Linked DNA regions of Lacibacter sp. H407. The protein of the gene in region 1 interacts with the protein of each later gene in a pairwise test. Links are inferred from orthologs where the notes say so. Each region holds a gene or a part of one and is shown on either strand. Other genes may lie near its edges.

Region 1 (11,653 bases):
GATCATGCAGCAGCAACCCATCAAATTAATTGAATGTCCCCGTGATGCCATGCAAGGCTGGAAGACATTTCTTCCAACTGCAAAAAAAACAGAATACATCAATGCATTGCTGCAGGTGGGTTTTGATACCATCGATTTTGGCAGTTTTGTATCGCCCAAAGCCATTCCGCAAATGGCCGATACAAAAGATGTGATCAAAAATTTAGATTTGGGAAGCAGCAAATCCAAACTGCTTGCCATTATTGCTAATGAGCGTGGCGCAGAAGATGCGGTTTTGTTTGATGAGATCAGCTATCTCGGTTTTCCTTTTTCTGTTTCAGAAACATTTCAGCAGCGAAACACCAACAGCTCCATCAGCGAATCGTTCAAAAGGGTAGAGGCCATACAGGAACTCTGTATCAAAAACAAGAAACAACTTGTTGTGTATTTGTCTATGGGTTTTGGAAATCCGTATGGTGATGAATGGAACGAAGAAATTGTGTTCCGGTATGCAAACGAACTGGTTGAGCTGGGAATTGAAACTCTTTCTCTGGCTGATACCGTTGGATTAGCAACTGCCGAACAGGTGAAACGGATAACGGGTTACTTAGTTCAACAATTGCCAACAACTGAAATCGGTGTTCATCTGCATTCAACAAGCTTTAAGTGGAAGGAAAAACTGGAAGCAGCTTACACGGCAGGTTGCCGTAGGTTCGACGGAGCGTTGAAAGGAATTGGCGGTTGTCCCATGGCCAACGATGAACTGGTAGGCAATATGGACAGTGAGCTGATGATCCATTATTTTGAAAACCAAAACGGCTTACAGCTCAACCAGGAAGCGTTGCAAAAAAGCCTGGTGTTGGCAGCTGAAATCTTTCATACATGAACTTCTTAACGCATATTGATATTAAGCCCTTGCCGGCGCCCATAACGCATCAACACTCAATTTTATTAGTCGGAAGTTGCTTCACGGAGCATATCGGAAATAATTTGAATGATTTGAAATTCAATATACTGCAGAATCCAAATGGTATTTTGTTTGAGCCTGTGAGTGTGTGCAGGAGTTTGGTATCTTATCTGCAAAATAAGCAATACGAAGCCGATGATCTGTTCCTTTATAATGAGCTTTGGCAAAGCTGGGATCACCATGGCCGGTTCTCAAATCCGGACAAGGAAACTGCACTTGCAAACATCAATGCATCGCAACAACAAGCGCATGTGTTTGTGAAAAAAGCCGATTGGCTGATCATAACGCTTGGCTCTTCTTTTGTTTATAGAATGCAGGAAGAAAACCGTTTTGTGACCAACTGTCACAAAGCACCCGGTCAATGGTTCGATAAATACCTGATGCCGATCGATGAGCAGATCGCATTGCTGGACAACTGTATTCACCAGCTATTTCATGCAAATCCAAAGCTGAAGATCATATTCACCATTAGTCCGGTAAGGCATTTACGGGATGGCGTTGTCGACAACAACCGCAGCAAGGCCCGGCTGCTGGAAACGGTGCACCATTTGGTGAATAAATTCGACCGTTTGTTTTATTTCCCGGCGTACGAACTCGTGATCGATGTGCTACGGGATTACCGGTTTTACGACATTGATCTGGCACATCCAAACTATACAGCCACGCAATTTGTGATGGAAAAATTTTCTGACTATGCTTTCCGTGAACCAACCAACCAACTGATCAAAGAGATCCGCCAGATCGTAACAGCACGCAATCACAAACCATTTCATCCGGGCTCAAAACAGCACCAACAATTCCTCCAACAGCACCTTGAACTGGCCGTACGGCTGCAAGCCGAGCATTCATATCTGCATCTATCTGAAGAAGTTAGCAATTTCCGGCAGCAACTTTTATCGTATAATTAATATTATGTTAAGCGCCCACGTCACACGCAATCCAAAAGACCCACGCACTCGTGGGAACTACAACTACTCTGCACTATATTTAAGGCGAAACTAAAACTACTTTATGAAGGAACATGCAAAGTTCGGCTTAGGCGCATCGTTGCTGAGGACTAAAAAACTTATTGATTTAGATTTCTTGCAAAAAAGGGAAAATATCAAATCCCCTTTCTATACATCCGTTTTTATCGAGGTTCTTGTTAATCTCAACCACATACTTCAATTCTGCCGACATGAAGAAAACGGATTTGAATTGAGTGGCTTTTTTAATGAAGATATTCCAGTTTTTACTACTAAGAAAGATAAGAACTCATACAACGATGCTGTAAGTCTAATAAGATTCATGAGAAACGTAGCATGTCATACAGATTCGGATTACAGAATCACAAAAAACGACAAACTATTTTCATTCGTTTTCGTTACAAAAGGAAATGAAAGCGCCCCGATTGAATTGCAGCATTGTAAATATGATGATGATATAGCGGCTGTTTTTGGCGACCACTTTATTTACATCAATCGGCATATTGTAAAATCCTATGAAAGAGTTTACGAGATAATATTATCAGATAAGAGATTTGGCCTTTACAAGAAACTGGCGGAGGTCGCCTTTAATGCCAAGAAATAACTCTTTATTGTAATAGGTTTGAAAATCATCAAACAGTTGCCTAACAAATTCATTCTCTAATTTGTCAAGTTCAGAAACTCCGTTAGAGGCATCGTTCGATGCCTCGTTCTTAATATCAGTATTATTTAGATTTTCATCCACCCCAAAGTTTTGAGGCCTAGAAATACACAAGGGCTACGCCCTATTTCCCTAACGTCTTTTGTCTTACGTGTTCGCCATCCGAAACGTCTTTGTTTTATTCAACTTACAAATCCGTTTCCACAAATTCAACCGCTTAGACATAATATTGAGTTATCAGATTGTCGTACCGCTTATTCCAACCCGCCGTGGGAAGTCATAAGCTACATAAAAACAAAAAGTCGCCCACTAAGAGCGACAATCTTATAACAAATTTTTATGTTAAACAGCTGGCCGAGAACTTTCACGAGCACATTTGCTGCTTCTCGATAATGAACAATATAATGCTATCCAGTTCAACCCCGGCCCTGTTCATAGCATCCATTATTTCAGCCCTGTTTACGTTGGCTGCAAAGCTTTTTTCTTTCAATCTTTTTTTCACTCCTTTCAGTTCCATGCCGGCATAACCTTCGGGACGCATCAGACTGTATGCATGGATCAGTCCGCTGAGTTCATCGAAGGCATACAGAATTTGATCCATTCTTGTTACAGGTTCTACTCCAAAATGATTCGGTCCATGGCTGGCAATGGCTCTGATAATTTCCGGATCCGTTTGCCGTGCTTCCAACTCTTCAATGATCTTTTTACAATGCTGCTCGGGCCATTGATCCCAATCGGCGTCATGCAGCAAGCCGGCCATTTCCCAGCGCCATTGATCGGCTTCCGGAAGCTGTTCTTTTTCAGCCGCCCAACATTTCATTAAATGCGCCACCTGTTTCATATGGAGCTGTAGTCGTTCATTCTTTACCCAATCTGCAAGCAGATCGTATGCATCTTCCCGACTCATAACATTGCCTGCATTTTTCGAATCTCCAAATATTGTTCTGTTCAATAATAACGACATAGCCAATTCTTCTTTGTTTGAATTAAATGTAATGAAAAAGGCTGTCCGTACGGACAGCCTTTCAGGTAATTCTATACAACCGGGCTTATTGATTCAATGCCTGGTATTTTGTATCGTATTCTTTTTCTTTGTCTTTGTTACCAAGAAAGCGATGAACTTCTGTTAACAGATACAAGGTTGACTTGTATTCATTTTTTGTACGCTTGTCTTTCATTTGATCAGCCGTCATAGCAGAATAGATTGCGTTGGTACGATCAAGCGGAGCAATCGCTTCTTTCATACGATCTTCCATTTTCTTTTTCATATCGTTGCGCTTCTGTACATCGGCCGGTGCAGAACCCTTCACTTTCTTGATTTCTTCCTGAATAAAGGCAGCTTCGTTGAAATGTGTTTTACCCATCAACAAATGTGCTTCCGGTTTTTTAGGATCAATTTCAATGGCTGTATTCAGACTTGAGATCAATTTTTCAAAGTAAACTGTTTTCTGCTCAGGCGTTGCTTTTGTATCCATGTAGAGCCAGTTGAAAATTTCTGCAGCATAATCGTAACGTACATCATAATCTTTTGGATCAATTGCTACGATCTGCTCATACTTATTGAAAATGGTAACGGGATCTGCATCTTCTTTACGCATTTTATCAAGATCCAGTCTGTCGTAATAAGTATCTTTTGGATAGAGAGCACGACCCATATCTGCGTATTTCTTTGCCAGTGCTTCGTTCTTATTTGTGTTGTGGTGATACGTTAAGTAACGGTAGCAAACATCATAGCCTTCGCCACCAATATTTGCATCACAAATTTTTGTAAAGAACGATACAACTTCTTCTTTGTTTTCCAACTGCATGGCAGCAGCACCTGCATAATAATAAAGAATGGTATCTACTTCGCTGAGTGCCCATTTGTTTTTGAAAATGAAACGTCCCACTTTATCAGCATTCTTATAACCATCCAATGCAGCCTGGTAGTTACCGCTGTTATACGATTGGTTAGCTTCCTTTTGCATTTCAAGGTAGTTTTCAAAAACCGGATACTGACGTGTCATCATAAACACTTCCGATTGTTTTGGATCGAGTTCCATTGCTTTTTCATATGCCTGGAATGATTGCATCCATGCATCCGGCACAGTTGCTTTTAAATTGGCATCTTTTGCGATTTGTCCATAGATCAATCCTTTATAATACCAAGCCTCCCAATTCTTCTGTTCTTTTTCATTGGCCAATGCAAGGTCAACCGATTCTTTGGCCTTTGGCCAGTCTTTCTTGTCGAAAAAATTACGCACCTTCTTAATATCCTGTGCGGATAAACCGAGGCAAAACATTACAGCAATCGCTGCGAAAAGAAATTTTTTCATCTCCTTATTTTTTGTTGTTTTTATTGTAAGATGTTGAACACCATAAACTGATCGTTTTTAATTTATGGCTCATTCCAGGTTTCGCTTTTACTATTTTTAATTAGTCCTGTACATCAGATGGTTCAACCGGTACTTCCGTTGCATCCTCTTCGTCCGGCTCATCCATACGGGTAATGGCTGCAATTTCATCGCCTTCATCTACCCTGATCAGTTTCACACCTTGTGTAGCCCTGCCTTGTTCGCTGATCTGGTTTACCTTCATACGAATGGTGATGCCACTTTTACAACTGATCATCAGATCTTCTTTCTCCGTTACTTCGAGCATCCCAACCAACGGACCGGTTTTGTCGGTTACATTGATCGTCTTCACTCCTTTCCCTCCCCTGTTGGTCATGCGGTATTCATCGATCGGCGTACGCTTACCGTATCCTTTTTCACTCACAACTAAAACGGTTCTGGAAGTATCATCCTTATTTACACAAATCATACCAACCACTTCATCGTTATCATCATCCACTTCAATACCGGCTACACCAATGGCTCCACGGCCCGTTGGTCGCACTTTTGCTTCAGGGAAACGAATAGCACGACCACTCTTCACTGCCATCATGATCTCACTGTTGCCATCGGTCATTTTTGCTTCCAGTAATTGATCACCTTCATTAATGGTAATTGCATTTACACCGGTTGCACGACGTCTGCTGAAGTCTTCCAACAATGTTTTCTTGATGATACCCTTCTTTGTACAAAGTACAATGTAATGATTCTTCACAAATTCTTCATCATCCAGGTTGGCCACGTCAATAATTGCACGCACCTTATCATCCGGTGGCAATTGCATCATATTCTGGATAGCACGTCCTTTACTTGTTTTATCACCTTCCGGAATTTCATAACTCTTCATCCAGTAACATCTTCCCTTTTCAGTAAAGAATAATAATGTATGATGGGTAGATGCAACAAAGAGATGTTCTACATAATCTTCTTCTCTTGTTTTACTGCCGATGGCTCCACGTCCGCCTCTGCGTTGCTGACGATATTCAGTTGCAGAAGTACGCTTGATATATCCATGATGTGAAATGGTGATCACCACATCTTCTTCTTTGATGAGATCTTCAATACGCACTTCATTATCCAGGTACGTAATTTCTGTTCTGCGCTCGTCGCCAAACTTATCTTTGATCTCTAATAATTCTGTTTTAATTAATTCATAACGCATAGGTTCATTTGATAAGAGTTCATTCAAATGATTGATCAACTTCATCAGTTCATCATATTCATTCTTGATCTTATCACGCTCCATGCCGGTTAAACGTTGCAAACGCAATTCAAGAATTGCTTTGGCCTGTATTTCATCGAGGCCCCAACCTGCATTGATCAGATTTTCTTTTGCCACATCAGGAGTTGCAGAACTGCGGATGAGTGCGATCACTTCATCAAGATGATCCAGTGCAATGAGATAGCCCAATAAAATATGTGCCCGTTCCTGTGCTTTGCGTAATTCGTATTTCGCACGGCGAACCACCACTTCATGACGGAATTCAACAAACTCAGAAATAAGATCTTTTAAATTGAGTGTACGTGGCCGTCCTTTTACCAATGCCACGTTGTTGATACCGTACGATGTCTGGAGTTCAGTGTATTTAAACAGTTGATTGATGATGACGTTTGCAACTGCATCACGTTTCAGATCAACAACAATACGTGTACCTTCTTTCTGGTTACTTTCATTGTTTACATGAACAATACCTTCGATCACTTTTGTATTTACAAGCTGACCGATCTTATCCGTCAACGCATCCCGGTTTACCTGGTAAGGAACTTCGGTAATAATGATCTGTTCACGACCACTTGTTTTTGTTTCAACCGTTAACTTACCACGCAACACTACCCGTCCACGTCCAAAATGAAAACCTGCTTTGATACCTTCCATTCCAAAGATGGTACCTGCTGTTGGAAAATCGGGTGCTTTTACAAACTGCATCAATTCATCGATGGTGATCTCACGGTTATCGATATACGCAATACAACCATCAATTACTTCACCAAGATTGTGCGGCATCATGTTCGTGGCCATACCAACAGCAATACCGCTGGAGCCATTCACCAATAATTGAGGAATACGTGATGGAAGTACAGATGGTTCCGATTCTGAATCATCAAAGTTGTTCTGGAAATCGACTGTTTCTTTATCAATATCATCCAGCATGCTTTCCGTCATACGTTGCATACGCACCTCCGTATAACGCATGGCCGCCGGGCCATCACCATCCTGGTTACCAAAGTTACCTTGTCCGTCAACCAATCTGTAACGCATACTCCACTCCTGTGCCATACGCACCATTGCATCGTACACGGAACTGTCACCATGCGGATGGTATTTACCTAACACTTCACCCACAACTCTTGCACTCTTTTTGTAGGCTTTGTTGTAGTTCAATCCCAGTTCTTTCATCGCAAAAAGAATACGACGGTGAACGGGTTTTAATCCATCTCTTACATCAGGTAAAGCACGACCAACGATTACCGACATCGAATAATCGATGTAGGCCGTTTTCATTTGCTCTTCGATATTAACGGGAATTATGCGGCCATTTCTATCCGGGCCGTTTTCCATTGCATTTTCAATTTGATCCATAGCTTATTTTGTGCCTTAAAATGAGGCGGCCAAAGATACCGAAAAGCAAGGGGAACAAAGCAGAAACCCAGCCTTTATTTTGACTGTTTTTCAACAATTTACTGCCGTTTGTGGATAAGAAAAACGAGATAGAAAATAAGTAAAAAATGGGGTTAGAAAACATTGGTTGGGCAACCTAATCCGGAGCGGCGTTTTCCACCAAAACGACTGCCACTTCCTGCACCTGATCGATCGCCTCCTGTTAAGCGGTACGTGAGTGTAAGACCAAGAAAATAGTAGTTGTCTTTGTATTGCGGACTGCCTCTTTTTTCAAGATCTACCGGATAGGGATCGTTTGAATGTGTTGGTAACTCGGGTGTGCGGAACGCCATTTCAACTGCTTTTGGACCACGTGCCAGTAACAATGCATTTTGATCGATATAGGAACGGCTTACATCATCCATGTAATCTGTAAACGTTTTGCGATATCCAAATTCAAGCCCCACATCAACCCTGTCGGTTAAAACCATACGCACACCCACTCCAAAAGGAACGGCAAATTGAGTGAGACTGTAAGGCTGCCTGTCGGGATAACCAGCCACACCTTGTCCTTCAGTTGAAAGTGGTTTCAGAAATACTTTGTTCCCTCCCTGATCAAATGCATATGGATTGTTATAAAACCCTCCCAGCCCGCCAAAGACATATGGCGAAAAAACCCGGTTATCCATACCAAGGAAATGATATTCGGCTCCGGCATGGAGTTCAATAATATTGGTTTGGAAACTGAGATTACGCAACTGGTTGGCCGGATTGGCTTGAAAGCGATCTTCGGCTCCCACTTTAGCCACATGCAATCCGCCACGTAACATCACAAAAGGATTGATATCATAACTGGCCCATAAGCCAATTGAATAACGGGCTTGTTGAAACGTAAGTGCTTTGTCTTGCAGATCGCCGCTATAATTTGCGAGCCCACCAAACAGATTCAAACGCAAGTCCTGGGCAATTGAGAAAACACTAACTGTAACGGCGAAAATTGATAAGATCAGTTTCTTTTGCATGATTGTTTTGTTTTGCAAAAATAGAGCCAGTCTTACATGAGGTCGGAGATAAATGAAACGAACGGACTTACTTAAATCGTATGCAAGTTAGCAGATTGCTGTTGTTTTTTGTAATTGGCAGAAGTTCACTGAAAAATCTTTAACCTTGCCGCATATTAAATTGATTGCATTATGAAACCCGATAACGGCCAATACTACCCTTCTTATTTGCGGCTCGAAAGTATACTCGATAGTCAGCATCCCTTAAGTTTTGCAGAAGGACAGGAACCGGCGCATGATGAAATGCTGTTCATCATTATTCATCAGGCGTATGAACTTTGGTTTAAACAGATCTTGTTTGAACTGGACTTTGTAAAAAAGGTATTCAGTAAGGAAAAGGTGGATGATAACAGTGAAGACCTGAACCTTTGCCGCCATCGTCTGCAACGGGTAACACGCATACTTGCCTTGCTGAACCAGCAGGTAACGGTATTGGATACAATGACGCCACTCGACTTTCTTGAATTCAGGAACCTGCTTACTCCTGCCTCCGGTTTTCAAAGCAAGCAGTTTCGTTTAATTGAAGCAACGCTCGGGTTGAAGATGGAAAAGCGTCATCAACAGGATTATTACAAACGCACCAACGAAGGAGGCTTTGCACAAAAAGATTTTGATGAGATCAATTCCATTGAAACCTCTTCTACCATTCTTCAACTGGTGAATCAATGGCTGGAGCGGATGCCTTTTTTTGATGACAAATTCTGGCAGAGTTATAACAACGTATATCCTGCTACGCAAATGCATCCATTCTGGAATGATTACCGTTCGATTTATCAAAACAGCCTGACCGAAAGGGAACAACACAAGCTGTCCGATTTTGATGCACAGTTCATTGCAGAAAAACAAGCTGATGGATCGTTCAGTGATGCAGCGATGCGAAGTGCATTGTTCATTATGCTGTATCGTGACTTTCCGGTTTTTCAAACTTCGTTTCAAATACTTGATACCTTAATTGAAATTGATCATTGGCTGGCAGGCTGGCGACATAAACATTATGTAATGGTGCGGCGTATGATCGGCATGCGTGTGGGCACAGGTAACACAACCGGTGCAGGTTACCTGGAAGGTGCGGTTCAACAGCATTATATATTTAAAGACCTCGCTGCTTTGTCAACCTATTTGATTGAACGGAAACGATTACCAAAGTTGCCGGATGAATTGATTAAGGCGTTGGGGTTTCTGAGTTGATACTGATTCATAAAATAAAAATTGGAATCAAACCACCTGATGGGATGATGCAAGTATTTACTCTGGGAAAAGTTTGTAAACAAAATACATTCTGTTTTGTTGCTTGATGGATGCAGGAATTGATCAATATTGTTTGGTTTAAAAAGGATCTTAGACTTACTGATCATGCTCCATTGGCCGCTGCTGTGAAAAACGGTTTACCTGTATTGTTGCTTCATTTCTTTGAACCTGGCTTGATGGGTGCTGCCGACAGTGATGAACGGCACTGGCGTTTCATTTATGAATCAATTGAAGAAATAAAAGCAAAGCTTCATTACAATCAAATTCACTTCTATTCGCTCCATGCCGAAGTAATACCTGTACTTCAGGAATTAAAAAGCATTTACAATATCAAAGCTGTTTTTTCACATGAAGAAACCGGAAATGCCATCAGCTACGAACGGGATAAAGCAGTTGCTGTTTTTTGTAAGCAACACAACATACAATGGATAGAGCATCCAACCAACGGCATCATACGCGGTTTAACAAATCGTAAAAACTGGAGTGAACGATGGACGGAAACCATGACGTCAGCAGAGCACACGGTGGAGCTCTCTGCAATTCAAGCAGTGCAACTACCAGCATCGTTTGATGTGCATGATGCTTGTGAAACACTCCCAAAAAATCTGACAAAAAGGAATCCGTTGTTTCAGCCAGGTGGAGAAACCGCAGCCTGGCGTTATCTGCATTCGTTTCTAAACGAACGCTACGTTACTTACAGCAGGCATATATCAAAACCGGAAGAAAGCAGAAAAAGCTGCAGCCGCATTTCGCCTTATTTAACATACGGCAATGTGAGTATGAAACAGGTATATCAGGCAACAGTAAAAGCGGCACAAGAAACATCGTATAAACGACCGCTGCATTTTTTTACCGCCCGTCTTCACTGGCATTGCCATTTCATTCAAAAATTTGAAAGCGAATGCCGCATGGAATTTGAAAACCTGAACAGAGGTTTTGATGTGATTCGTACAGAAGTCAATGAAGAATATCTGAAGGCATGGAAAAACGGCGTAACCGGTGTTCCGTTGATTGATGCCTGTATGCGTTGCGTTACGCAAACCGGCTATCTTAACTTTCGTATGCGCAGTATGCTGGCTTCATTTCTAACACATCATTTGTGGCAACCCTGGCAAGCGGGTGCGGCCCATTTAGCCAGGCAGTTTTTAGATTACGAGCCGGGCATTCATTATCCGCAATTTCAAATGCAGGCGGGAACCATGGGTGTGAATACCATTCGCATTTACAATCCGGTGAAGCAAGGGAAAGATCATGACCCTGAAGGTTTCTTCATAAGAAAATGGATACCCGAATTAATAGAAGTGCCTGTTGAGTTTATCCATGAACCTTGGTTGATGAGCAGTATGGAACAACAATTACATAAGCTGCAATTAGGTGTTGACTATCCCCTCCCGATTATTGATGTGCATGCAGCTGCGGCTTTTGCAAGGAAACATTTATGGGATACGAAAAAGTCGAAACCTGTTATTCATGATAATAAACGTGTGTTGGAAAAACATACGAAACGAAAGTGAACTATACACACTTTAAAAAATGAGTTGTACCACTACAAGTGAAACAAAAAGAATTAAAAGAAAATAACCAGTCCAAAAATTTCTATTCTTCTTTTCATCAATCAAATGATCACTATACTTTCCACGAAAACCGGACAGCAGCCAAAATGCAAACCCTCCAGTCATCATTGGAATTAAATATGCAATTGGTTTATCTCCCATTTTAGTAGCTATAAACCAAATACCCCCACGGCGCTAATGCAAAACTTTGTCCGTCGGTGAGCTGTTCTTTTTTATCAACAAATACA
Region 2 (11,490 bases), 3.4 Mb from region 1 along the record:
TGTACTTTGTATAAATGCGGCGCTGCTTTTTCAGTAAGCTCTGTATTGAACACATAAACGGTTCCGCTGAAACAAACAGCAATTACAATTAATGCACTGCTGAGTCCCAACCAGAGATGTATGTCATTGAAGAACTTTCTTATTCGTTGCCAACTGGTTTTTTGTGTGGTTATTTTGGCCATTTTTTTTCTCGATTATCTTCTTTTACGATTTGTTTAGTATGTCAAAAAGGGATCGCATTGCTACGAGTCCCTTTTTGACGTTGTTTAGTTATTTTTCTTGCTTAAAATTTATAGGCAACCGTAGCCACAAACTGACGTGGGGCAATTGGGTTGATGCTATAATTTTCATGCACGTAGTAATTTAAAACGTTTGTAAGGTTTGAAACTTTTGCAAGTAAAGAAAAACGCTTGATACTGTAGCCCGCAGTTATATCAACGGTTGTAAACGCTTCTACAGGAATCATACGGGAATAGTTCTGCGCCTGACCTTGGGTATTATTCCATCCACCAATACGATCGCCGATGTAAAATACTCCAATACCCAGCTTCAGCCGCTTCAAGGCTCCTTCGCTAAATGTGTAGAATGCACTTGCATTTGCAGTATGCGCCGGAATATTTACCAGTCGATCGCCTTCAATATAACTTCCTGTTTTGTCAGGCGTGTTGGTGTAACGCATATCGTTGTAGCTGTATCCTGCCATCATTGACAACCCTTTTATGAAATGCCCTGTAACATCCAGCTCAATACCATTGCTGGTTGTTTGTCCTGTAAGTTCTTTCAGATTGCTGTTGTTGTTCGGATTACCATTCTGATCGAACTGTGCTGTTTGTGCAAGATTATTATTGATGATCTTATAAGCTGTGAGGTTAACCGTTAATTTGCCTTTGAAGAATATATTCTTCACGCCTACTTCATATTGATCAATAATTGAAGCCGGCAAAACATTGTTGAATACATCGAGGCCGGTATTGATCGCAAATGAATTCGAATAACTTCCAAAGAGTGATACATTTGGTTTTACCCGATATACCAACCCGAAGCGGGGAGAAAATGCTCTGTCAACTTTACGCTTCCCTTTAGTAATTGCATCTGTTACAAGATTTGTGGTTGTTGACGGCACAGATTCCTGAAGCGACCAACGGATACCTGCCAATAATTTAAGTTTTTCTGTAATACTGATAAGATCCTGCACATAAGCACCTCCTCTGATTACCGGTGTTTGTACAAATGTTGTTCTTGTTGCCACAGGAATATCGGTACGACGAACAAATTTACTTTGATCAAGGATATTAATGCTATCGTAGATCTTTCCTTGTATATCGTAATTGTAAGTTTCAGTCACGTAGCTGTCGGCATCCACACCAGCTAAAAAGGTATGTTCAATTGAACCTGTTTTAAATTTTCCATTGAGGTTGACCTGACCTGTAAAATAATTTTCTTTTGTATCAATACGCCCCAGCGGACGTCCCCAGTCGCCATTTGCTTTTGCCTGAATCCGTTCTACTGAATAATAATCACGATCAAAGTTTTGATAAGAAACAACACTACTCAATTGCCAGTTGTTATTGAAGGCATGTTTGATGGTTGCAGATGCGGTGCTTTGCTGTGTAATATTATACTGCCAATCAGTTCCCATGAAACGTGAGCGTGGCACATCGGGAATTACAGTATTGCCTAATGAGCCAATACCAAAATCAGGTGTAAAATCATGCTTTAAATAATCGCCTTCCACAATCAGCTCCGTTTTTTTACCAAGCTTGAAAAGGAAAGAAGGATTAATATAATAACGTGCAGATGATACATTATCCCGGTAGCTATCAGTTGATTCAAACGTTCCGTTTATACGATACGCTACTTTTTTACTGATGGGTCCGTACACATCAAATGTTGGTTTCCACAAGTTGAAACTTCCTGCACGAACACTTACTTCGCCGCCAAATTCAAACTTTGGTTTTTTGGTAACCATATTCAATACGCCACCGGGTGATACATTACCATATAAAATAGCAGCGCCTCCTTTTAAGATTTCCACGCTTTCTAATGAACTGATCTCGGGCATTGCACCGCTGTTAACCCTTGAACCATTACGAAACATATTGGTTGATGAAAAGCCATAACCTCTTGCCGAAAAACTTTCCTGTGTGCTGGCTCTTGTTGTGCTGAGGTACACACCGTTTACGTTTCTCACCACGTCACTCAAACGTTGCGCCTGCTGATCTTTCATCACCACTTCACTTACGGATGCAATCGCTTGAGGCAGGTCCATTGGTTTAATAGCCGATTTGCCAAACACGGTTGCCCTATCATTCACGCCTCTGAAATAGGCGATCACGATCTCATTCAGTTCCTTCGCATTTTCCTTTAGGATAAAATTGCTTGTGAGCACTTCGTTTTCAGTTACCTGTATTTTCTTTTCAATTGTTTGAAGGCCTGTGAAAGACACGATCATGGTGTATTCGCCAACCGGTACATTACCTATTCTGTAAGAGCCGTCTTCAAGTGTAATGGTTCCTTTATTGATCTCCTTCAATACAATACTCACATGTTCTGCAGCCTTCCCATCAACAGTTGTAACAATGCCTTTGATCGTTTGCTGTGCAACCCCCGGAGTCACCTGGCTGTTTTGCTGACTTGTAGTTAATCCGGTGTTGATAATCTGCTGTGCACATATAGTTGATGTAAAAAGTGTAAAGAGAATAATTAGTTTGGTCCTTAATTTCCGTTCCATTGATCTTATGTATTATGTGTTTTTATAAGATGCAAATTTGGATCATGCCATTCCAAATCATTTACAGAATGAGGAAAAGCATTTACGCAAAACGGAAAGAGAATAAAAGAAAGGAAAATACTTACGAGTGTTATTAGCGGAACAACAACTCACAAGGCTTTAAGCCGGTATGCTTTTTAAACGCAGTAGAGAAATGTGAAATAGAAGAGTAACCAAGCATTGCACTTACATCTGTTACGCTTAGTCCTTTATCGTACAAAAGATATTTGGCATGTTCCATCCGTTGGCTTTGATAAAAATCAAACACAGTTGTACCAAACATTTCCTTGAACCCTTTCTTTAAATAACATTCATTGGTACCAACTTTACGGCTTAGTTCTTTAATAGTGATGGGATCGCCAATGCGTTGCAACAGTACTTCACGGGCCATGTTGATCTTTTCCCGGTCAGCTTCATTCGCCAAAAATTTACAAGAGAAGGTCTCTTCCTGCTTTTCTTCTACCAAACATTCAAGACCATAAAGAAGTAATGTTTGTAACTGACTGTTGACAAATATATTTTCGAGTGTATCGCTGTAATTATGCTGTAACAGATTCTCCAGAATTCCTTTTGTACGGTTGCAAAGATTTACAACGGTATAAAACGATTGTTTTTGTTTGAATGCAAGGATCTGATCGCTTTTTGTCTGGATGGTCTTTCCTTTTACAAACTGGCTGAGATAAGCTGCTGAATAACGAAAACTGAATACATCAAACGTAGCAACGGGTTCTTTACATACAGCCGATTGTTTTTTGCAAATACCGTTTGTGCATTGCTCGTTTGTACAATACCGGTTGCCTGAGATACAAAACCGCAGCTCAATACTTTTGTCTTTGGCAAGCTTTGGTTCATAATTATACGCCAGCATGCCCACATCTTCCATATTCCATTGCTGTTGTAATTGATACCGTTGAATACTATACTGCACCGAGCCGGGAATCTGTTTTTCCTGCTCAAACAACAATTCCAGCTCATGTGTCATGAGCGGGTGCTTGTGTGCCAATGTTAGTAAATCGTTCAACTGCTGCATCAGCGGCAAAGTTAAGTGCTGTAACGTCCTGAAATGCCTGTCATTTGACAGAGTTTTGTCATGTTTTGATCGGCTCTTTAAGCCATGCAAAAACAACCAATTGTGAGTTATTCCCAAATGCGGTTTAACCACTTCATTTTCAGGCTGGAAATTGTGGATTTCTTGGGCTAAAATCAGGTTGCAAAAACGCTTCAACCGCTGCCTTTTCCGTACATTTGTCCGAATATATTTTCACCACTCCCAATCAGATTTTTTGAGAAACATTATATGAGCACAGAGTTAACAGATCTACAGGAAAAAGCCCTGAGCGCAGCAGCACAAAATGCAGGTTATGGCGCCGACAGTATCCAGGTTTTAGAAGGTTTAGAAGCGGTTCGTAAACGACCGGCCATGTATATTGGCGATATCAGTGAAAAAGGTTTACACCACCTCGTGTATGAAGTGGTTGATAACTCTATTGATGAGGCATTAGCAGGTTACTGTAAAAACATTACGGTAAACATTCATGAAGATAACAGCATCAGTGTGCAGGATGATGGTCGTGGTATTCCCACTGCCATGCATACAAAAGAAAAGCGTTCTGCTCTTGAAGTTGTAATGACGGTATTGCATGCCGGTGGTAAATTCGACAAAGGTTCTTACAAAGTATCCGGTGGTTTGCATGGTGTGGGTGTTAGTTGTGTAAACGCATTGTCATCCAAGCTTCAGGTAACAGTTCAACGTGAAGGAAAAATATTTGAGCAGGAGTACCGCATTGGTGTTCCGCAATATCCCGTTCGTGAAGCAGGTGTAAGCGATATTACAGGTACAAGAGTTCATTTCTGGCCCGATACAACCATCTTCACTGCTTCTGTTTACAAGAAAGAAATACTGGAAGCACGTTTACGTGAATTATCATTTTTGAACAAGGGCATCCGCATTATCCTCAACGATCTTCGTGAAGTAGATGATAATGGCGCAACCTATACCAATACGTTTTTCAGCGAAGGTGGCATCACTGAATTTGTTGAATTGATCGAGAAGAACGGAAAGCGTAGTCCGCTTCTGCCTTTGGTGATCTACATGGATGGCCACGACCAAGAGAGCAATGTGGCAGTAGAAGTTGCGATGGTGTATAATGATTCGTACAGTGAACATATTTTTTCATACGTAAATAACATTAACACCATTGAAGGCGGTACACATGTAACCGGCTTCCGCAGATCAATCACCAGGGTGTTCACATCGTACGGAAAAAAAGAAGGCCTGTTTGAAAGAGCCAAGGTAGATGTGGAAGGTGATGATTTTCGTGAAGGTTTAACAGCCATCATTTCGGTGAAGGTTCCTGAACCGCAGTTTGAAGGACAAACAAAAACAAAACTTGGTAATAGTGAAGTAAGTGGTATTGTTGAAACATCCGTAAGCCGTACGCTTGAGGCTTATCTCGAAGAAAATCCACGTGAAGCAAAGAACATCGTTCAAAAAATTATTCTGGCAGCACAGGCAAGAGCAGCAGCAAAAAAAGCACGTGAACTGGTGCAACGTAAAACCGTTTTAAGCGGTGGCGGGTTACCCGGTAAACTGGCCGATTGTTCTGATCGTGATCCTGAACGTTGCGAATTATATTTAGTCGAAGGAGATTCGGCGGGCGGTACTGCCAAGCAAGGCCGTGACCGTAGCTTCCAGGCTATTCTACCGTTGAGAGGTAAAATCCTCAACGTTGAAAAAGCAATGGAACACAAGATCTACGACAACGAAGAGATCCGCAACATGTTTACTGCCCTTGGCGTAAAGATGGGCACACCGGAAGATCCAAAAGCATTAGACATCAGTAAGCTTCGTTATCATAAGATCATTATCATGACGGATGCCGACGTGGATGGTAGTCACATCGCCACATTGATCCTCACTTTCTTCTTCCGCTATATGACAGCTATTGTTGAACAAGGCTATCTCTATCTTGCACAGCCGCCGTTATACCAGGTAAAGAAAGGAAAAGACATGGCGTATGCTTGGAACGAAGAAGAACGCAAAGCATTTGTACTTCAGTTTGGAGCAGGCAAGGAAGACAGCGTAGGCGTACAGCGTTACAAAGGTTTGGGTGAAATGAATGCTGATCAGTTATGGGAAACCACGATGAATCCCGGCACCCGTGCATTGAAGCGGGTAACGATTGAAAGTGCTGCAGAAGCCGACCGTGTGTTCAGCATGTTGATGGGCGACGAGGTGGCCCCACGCCGAGAGTTTATTGAAACACATGCGAAATACGCCAATATCGACGTATAAGTTTCAGGCTGTTTCAGGGGGAAATGAATCTGATTATTTTGAGATAGAAGCGGCCTTTGGGCCGCTTTTTCGTTGATTTTCAATGACTAATATCTTGTGGAAAGCATTTTGGCCCGTTTTTGGCGAAAATCTGTACTTTAGCCTGAACCGGAGGCCGGATTTTTAACTAACCCCCAAAAAAATTAAACTATGCAATTAACAGCGTATAATGTAAAAACGAAAGAAAAAAATGTTCCTATCCAGAATGCAGTTGTTGAGCGTACTGCAAAAGGCGGATACATTGCTAAAGGTGATGATGGAAAAGGTAACAAGCTTACTGCTTTGTTAGGTGAAGCAAAAGCACTTGCTGCTATCGCTGCCGGAACTGCAAAGAAAGGTTGGGATTAATCTGATTCTATCCATAAAAAAAGTCGCCCTGTTTTGAAAGCAGGGCGACTTTTTTATTGTCGTAATTTTTATTAACAGCTAAACTTACAGCGGAAATCTTCTTGCTATCGCTCTTGTTACACTTTGAATGGATTGTTGAAACGGATAGTTCCAATCGGTTTGATTGGTAAAGCGTGTGCTCCATACCGTATACCCATCACGTACCAATGCGCTGCTCACAAACATATCGCTTGTGCGGGCCATACCAGTAGGAACACCAATGCCGGGAATGGTGCGATTAAGGATTCCGCCTACCACATCAACACCTAACGCTACTTCATCACTGAGAATATGATTTTGTGTTACTTTGGTTGATACCACTGCATCAACACCCAGTATTTTTGAAAGCTCCATTGGATCCATTTGCCAGGAAGCAGAATCAGTAATCCCTTTTTCTTCCAAAAGTTTTTTTGTACGCTCTGAACTTTGGAATTGTACCTGCGAATAACGACGAAGGCGGGTATCAACATACTGCACCAGATCAATGTATAATGCACGGTTCAGAAAAACAGTGTTTCTGTTGATGATCTCCTGCACCTGTTCAGGTGTTAATTTCTTTGGAATGTTACCTGTTACTTCGAGTTGTGCCGGGAGAATAGCGATGGTGCGGATGTTGTATTGCTGTACCCTTTCCATCATTTTTTTCCTTGCACAGGAATTGATCAGTAGTGAGAGAGAAATCAAGAGTAGAACTTGTTTCATAAAGTTTCGGTTTTTATTGAATAATACAATGTGTCATAGAATTGGAACAATTGGAATACCAAAATTAATAAAGGCTTTCGTTTATGAAAGCCTTTATCAATGAATTAACTTAAAAAAAGTAAAACTACTTGATGAAACGGATGGTAAAAGGATAGCGATACAACACATCGTCGGCCGCTTTTACCGCTGCAATAATATAGAGGATGAGCGAACCTATCCCGATAGCGATCAACAGGAAAATACCAATAATTAAAAAGATCAATGGTATGCAGATGATGCAGTAAATGAACATGCTGATCCCGAAATTCAATGCTTCTTTCGCATGTTCACCCACATAACGTGATTCATCTTTTTTTACGAGATAAATAATTAAAGCGGGGATGATGGAAAAGAAGATCGATAATACATGTGTAAGAATAGCGATGGATCGTTCGTCGCTGCTTACCTGTGCGTACCTGATCTCGCCTGAATTTGCAAAGTTTTGTTCCATGAATGAAGGTTTAATGTTTGAAAATGATCGGTTAAAGATGGAAGAAACAACGACTTTGTACACTTAAAAATAAGATTAAAATTTCGTTTTACATATAAAAAAGAACCCTGCGCAACAAGTACACAGGGTTGAACATCTCATCAATCTATCATCTTACTGCATTCCCTGCATAGCGCCTTGCGAACCTTCGCTTTCGGCTTTCATATTTTTACGCTTGAAGAGCGACATATCCATTTGCCCGAACTTGTAAGCAAGGTTGATACGGAACATCGGCACATCGTTTAACCGGTAGCTGTTCTGGATGTAGAATGAACTTGCCGAATACTGATCGAACTTTCTTGTTCCGAAAATATCGTTTACGTTAAAGGTTACTGTTGCTGCTTTGTTCTTGAGGAAGCTTTTTGAAATAGCAGCATCAATACCATAGTTCGCTTTAATATAACCTTGCGCTGCACTTTGTGCACCACCACCCATCGGCGGACCACCCATACCACTATTCTGGTTCACCGGTAAATTTGTTTTTGATTGATACGTAGCTGATAACTGCAGTTTAAAATCAGCAGGTAGCTTAAAGTTATTGTTCAGCTTTGCAAACCAGCTCCACATAGCAGCTTGTGATGTACCTGTAATATTGTCTGTATTGATCTTTGAATTATAAATGTTGAGGTTTGAATTCAGATCCCACCATTTTGTAACGGTGTTCTGTGTGGTGAATTCAATACCATAGGATTGGCTTGATTGTGCATTCTGATATGTACTCAATGGACGTTTTTCTCCGGATGCCAATGTAACTGTATCGAGGAAACGTGTAATTAAATTAGTGCTGTATTTGTAGTATGCTGAAACCAAAAGCATATTCCCTCCTTTGAAACTTTTTGAGTAAGATACTTCTGCTGAATTCGTAAACTCAGGCTTCAATGCTGCATTACCTCTGCTCCAGTTCAATTGATCAGTTGAATCAATAAATGGAATCACCTGCATAAAGAACGGACGGTTTACTCGCCGTGTTACACTGAATTGCAACTCTTGTTTATCACTCAACTTCTGACTTAAGAACAACGAAGGAAATAAACTCAACGGGTACTTATTGCTGAAAGTTTGTTTGGTATCAGTTAACTCACCAGTGTAGTCAGAACTTTCTGCACGTAAACCGACCTTATAACCGAAGTTATTTATCTGATTACCTACCGAAAGATAAGCAGCATACACATTGTCTTTGTTTTTGTAATTACTTGTTGCGTTTGGGATCACTACATACTCGTTTGTAGAGTTATTTAACATGTAATTTTCCTGGTTATTCGTCATTGTTCGCAACTGCACCCTTGCACCAGTTTCGATTTTACCAGCTTTACCAAACGGTTTTACATAATCTGTTTGAATGGTAATAAAGTTGTTAGTGCCGTTACCAAGGATCTGCTGCAACAACGTTCCTGTTTTTGTACCTCCATCTGACGTATAGATACCAGTATTGTAATTAAGACTGTTAGTGTTTGTTCCACTAAAAATATTGAAATCGCCTGTCAACTCTTCTCCTTCTTTCGGAAATAAATATTTGAAGCCGCCTTGCACACCTGTTGCATTAAACTCTCTCTTCGTTGCAGTTGAACGATTGCTGTAACTGATATAAGATCCATTGCTGTAAGTACTATCTGTTTTCAATACAGAGCCCGGGTTAAATTCGCCATGTACTCGTACGCCCGATAACGAAAGCGTTAAACGATTGGTTGCAAAATAATCGACACCTGCACGGCCAAACAGAAAACCACCATTCATTGTAGTATTGCCCGTTTGATTCACAAGGATATTAGGAGTTGTAAGCAAACTGGTGATATCAGTAGAACTTGTTGTACGGTTTTTCATTTGGTTACTGAATGCGCTGAGCGAAAGATTAAACTTTTGCTGACGCAGATTTAAACTTGCGCCACCGTTAATAGCACCACGTTTATCTACACCCACATTCACATTACCATTGTACCCATTCTTTTTATTCTTCTTTAAAACGATGTTGAGGATACCGGCATTACCACCTGACGCATCAAACTTTGCAGAAGGATTGGTAATGATCTCTACACTTTCAATTGCATCTGCAGGGATTTGATCAAGCGTTAACGTAGTTGGACGACCATCAATATAAATTTGTGGCGATGCATTACGCAAGGTTACATTTCCATCTATATCAACATTTACAGAAGGGACGTTCTTCATCACATCCACCGCTGTACCACCTGCACTTACAATATTCTGATCAACACTAAATACTTTTTTATCAATATCCATTTTCAATCGACCCTTTGTTGCTGTTACAACAACCTCTGATAATTCTTTCACTGATTTCATTAAACTCACTTTACCGAGATCTTTTTCAAAGGCAGAAGCCATTGCACTCATATCCGGCATTTGTCCCGGTTTTGCTTGTGCGCCAGCTGCCGGCATCTTTGGTTGAAATGCTACAGTTTGTGTATATGCTTCAAACCCGCTTGCCGATATCGTTATTTTCAACGGTCCCATGATGGGCAACTGTTCAATATTAAAATCACCATTCGCTGAACTGATGGTTCCTTTTAACAAAACATCTTTTCTTTTCTTTGTTGTGCTATCGTATTTGCTTTGAAGCACCATTACAGAAGCCCCGTCAATTGCCTTACCGGTACTATCGACCAGTTTGCCATAGATACGACCAATACTTGGAGGTGCTTGCTTAACTCCGCCAGCCATTGTGCCACCGGGCATTTGTGCATTTACCAAATTCACTGTAACAATTGCCACAAACGCCAGAATAAACTTTTTCATTTTTGATAATTTATGCAGCAAAAGTAATTTGGTGGAAAGCCTTGACTAGGGCAAATGAGACAACAGCGGGAAATGATGCGACGAAATCTGAAAGAGAGAAAGAATCTATTCAGCACGACCGATCAGGGCAAAGAGTTTATCCCTGAAATTATCGCTGATGGGGAGTTCTGCATCCTGAATAAATACACTGCTTTTGCGAATAGAAGTAATAGCCGGAACAGCCACAATAAATGATTTATGGATACGTACAAATTGATTGGCTGGCAGTTGCTCTTCAACTGCTTTTAAACTCATACGGGTAATAACAGGCTTCGGCGAGCTTTTGAGATGGATCTTGATATAATCCTTCAGGCTTTCGATCCAGGTGATGTCGGTCTTTTCAACTTTGTGCAGACTGTACTCCACATTCACAAAGAAATAATCCTGCTGCACCGATTCCTGTTTCGGCTTTTGCTTTAACTGATGCAGTTCATTGGCTTTGTTACAAGCTTGTATAAAACGATTGAGTTCAACTGGTTTTAATAAGTAATCAACCACGTTAAGGTTATATCCTTCCAACGCATACTTTTCATACGCTGTTATTAAGATGAACATGCATTGCTGCGGACTGCTCTGAATAAACTGCAACCCATTAAGACCGGGCATTTGTATATCGATGAATACAAGATCAACCTGCTCCTGCTGCATAATGCGCAAAGCTTCCAACGGATTGTTGCAGGCTGCTACCAATTGCAGAAAAGGAACTTTGCTGATATTATCTACCAACAGTTCAAGCGCCAATTCTTCATCATCTATTGCAATACAACGGAGCATTAATGCAGTTTTAATTGAAGTGAAACAGTGAACCAACCATCTTGTTTATCAATACTCAAGACATGATCCTGATGGTATAATAAATTTAAACGTCTTTTCACATTTGCCAATCCAATACCCGAAGTTTTATCTTTCGGTTCATCTATGTTTGTATCATTGTACTTATTCCGCACAGAAAAATACAATTGATCTTTCTCTACTTTC

The links.
Region 2: the proteins of gyrA (region 1) and gyrB interact in binary tests that used the Escherichia coli proteins (3 or more experiments, as listed by UniProt). The link is inferred for Lacibacter sp. H407 from one-to-one orthologs.

The regions. Positions count from the first base shown.
Region 1 is NZ_JBBKTU010000001.1:3,967,030-3,978,682, forward strand. What follows is about bases 4,757-7,873. They hold gyrA (DNA gyrase subunit A), read right to left. Parts: upstream 7,526-7,873; coding sequence 4,988-7,525; downstream 4,757-4,987. Other genes in these bases: WG989_RS17120 (hypothetical protein), read right to left, coding at 4,757-4,887; WG989_RS17130 (DUF6089 family protein), read right to left, coding at 7,678-7,873. Also shown: WG989_RS17100 (hydroxymethylglutaryl-CoA lyase), read left to right, coding at 1-865; WG989_RS17105 (GSCFA domain-containing protein), read left to right, coding at 862-1,854; WG989_RS17110 (hypothetical protein), read left to right, coding at 1,958-2,515; WG989_RS17115 (HD domain-containing protein), read right to left, coding at 2,937-3,536; more of WG989_RS17120, read right to left, coding at 3,622-4,756; more of WG989_RS17130, read right to left, coding at 7,874-8,565; WG989_RS17135 (tryptophan 2,3-dioxygenase family protein), read left to right, coding at 8,737-9,792; WG989_RS17140 (cryptochrome/deoxyribodipyrimidine photo-lyase family protein), read left to right, coding at 9,903-11,366; WG989_RS17145 (alpha-amylase family glycosyl hydrolase), read right to left, coding at 11,569-11,653. UniProt on the Escherichia coli protein: A type II topoisomerase that negatively supercoils closed circular double-stranded (ds) DNA in an ATP-dependent manner to maintain chromosomes in an underwound state.
Region 2 is NZ_JBBKTU010000001.1:524,874-536,363, forward strand. What follows is about bases 3,613-6,566. They hold gyrB (DNA topoisomerase (ATP-hydrolyzing) subunit B), read left to right. Parts: upstream 3,613-4,067; coding sequence 4,068-6,065; downstream 6,066-6,566. Other genes in these bases: WG989_RS02265 (helix-turn-helix domain-containing protein), read right to left, coding at 3,613-3,800; WG989_RS02275 (hypothetical protein), read left to right, coding at 6,255-6,452; WG989_RS02280 (hypothetical protein), read right to left, coding at 6,537-6,566. In the rest of the region: WG989_RS02255 (PepSY-associated TM helix domain-containing protein), read right to left, coding at 1-182; WG989_RS02260 (TonB-dependent siderophore receptor), read right to left, coding at 284-2,731; more of WG989_RS02265, read right to left, coding at 2,865-3,612; more of WG989_RS02280, read right to left, coding at 6,567-7,193; WG989_RS02285 (DUF4870 domain-containing protein), read right to left, coding at 7,318-7,683; WG989_RS02290 (outer membrane beta-barrel protein), read right to left, coding at 7,837-10,473; WG989_RS02295 (LytR/AlgR family response regulator transcription factor), read right to left, coding at 10,579-11,286; WG989_RS02300 (sensor histidine kinase), read right to left, coding at 11,286-11,490. UniProt on the Escherichia coli protein: DNA gyrase negatively supercoils closed circular double-stranded DNA in an ATP-dependent manner to maintain chromosomes in an underwound state.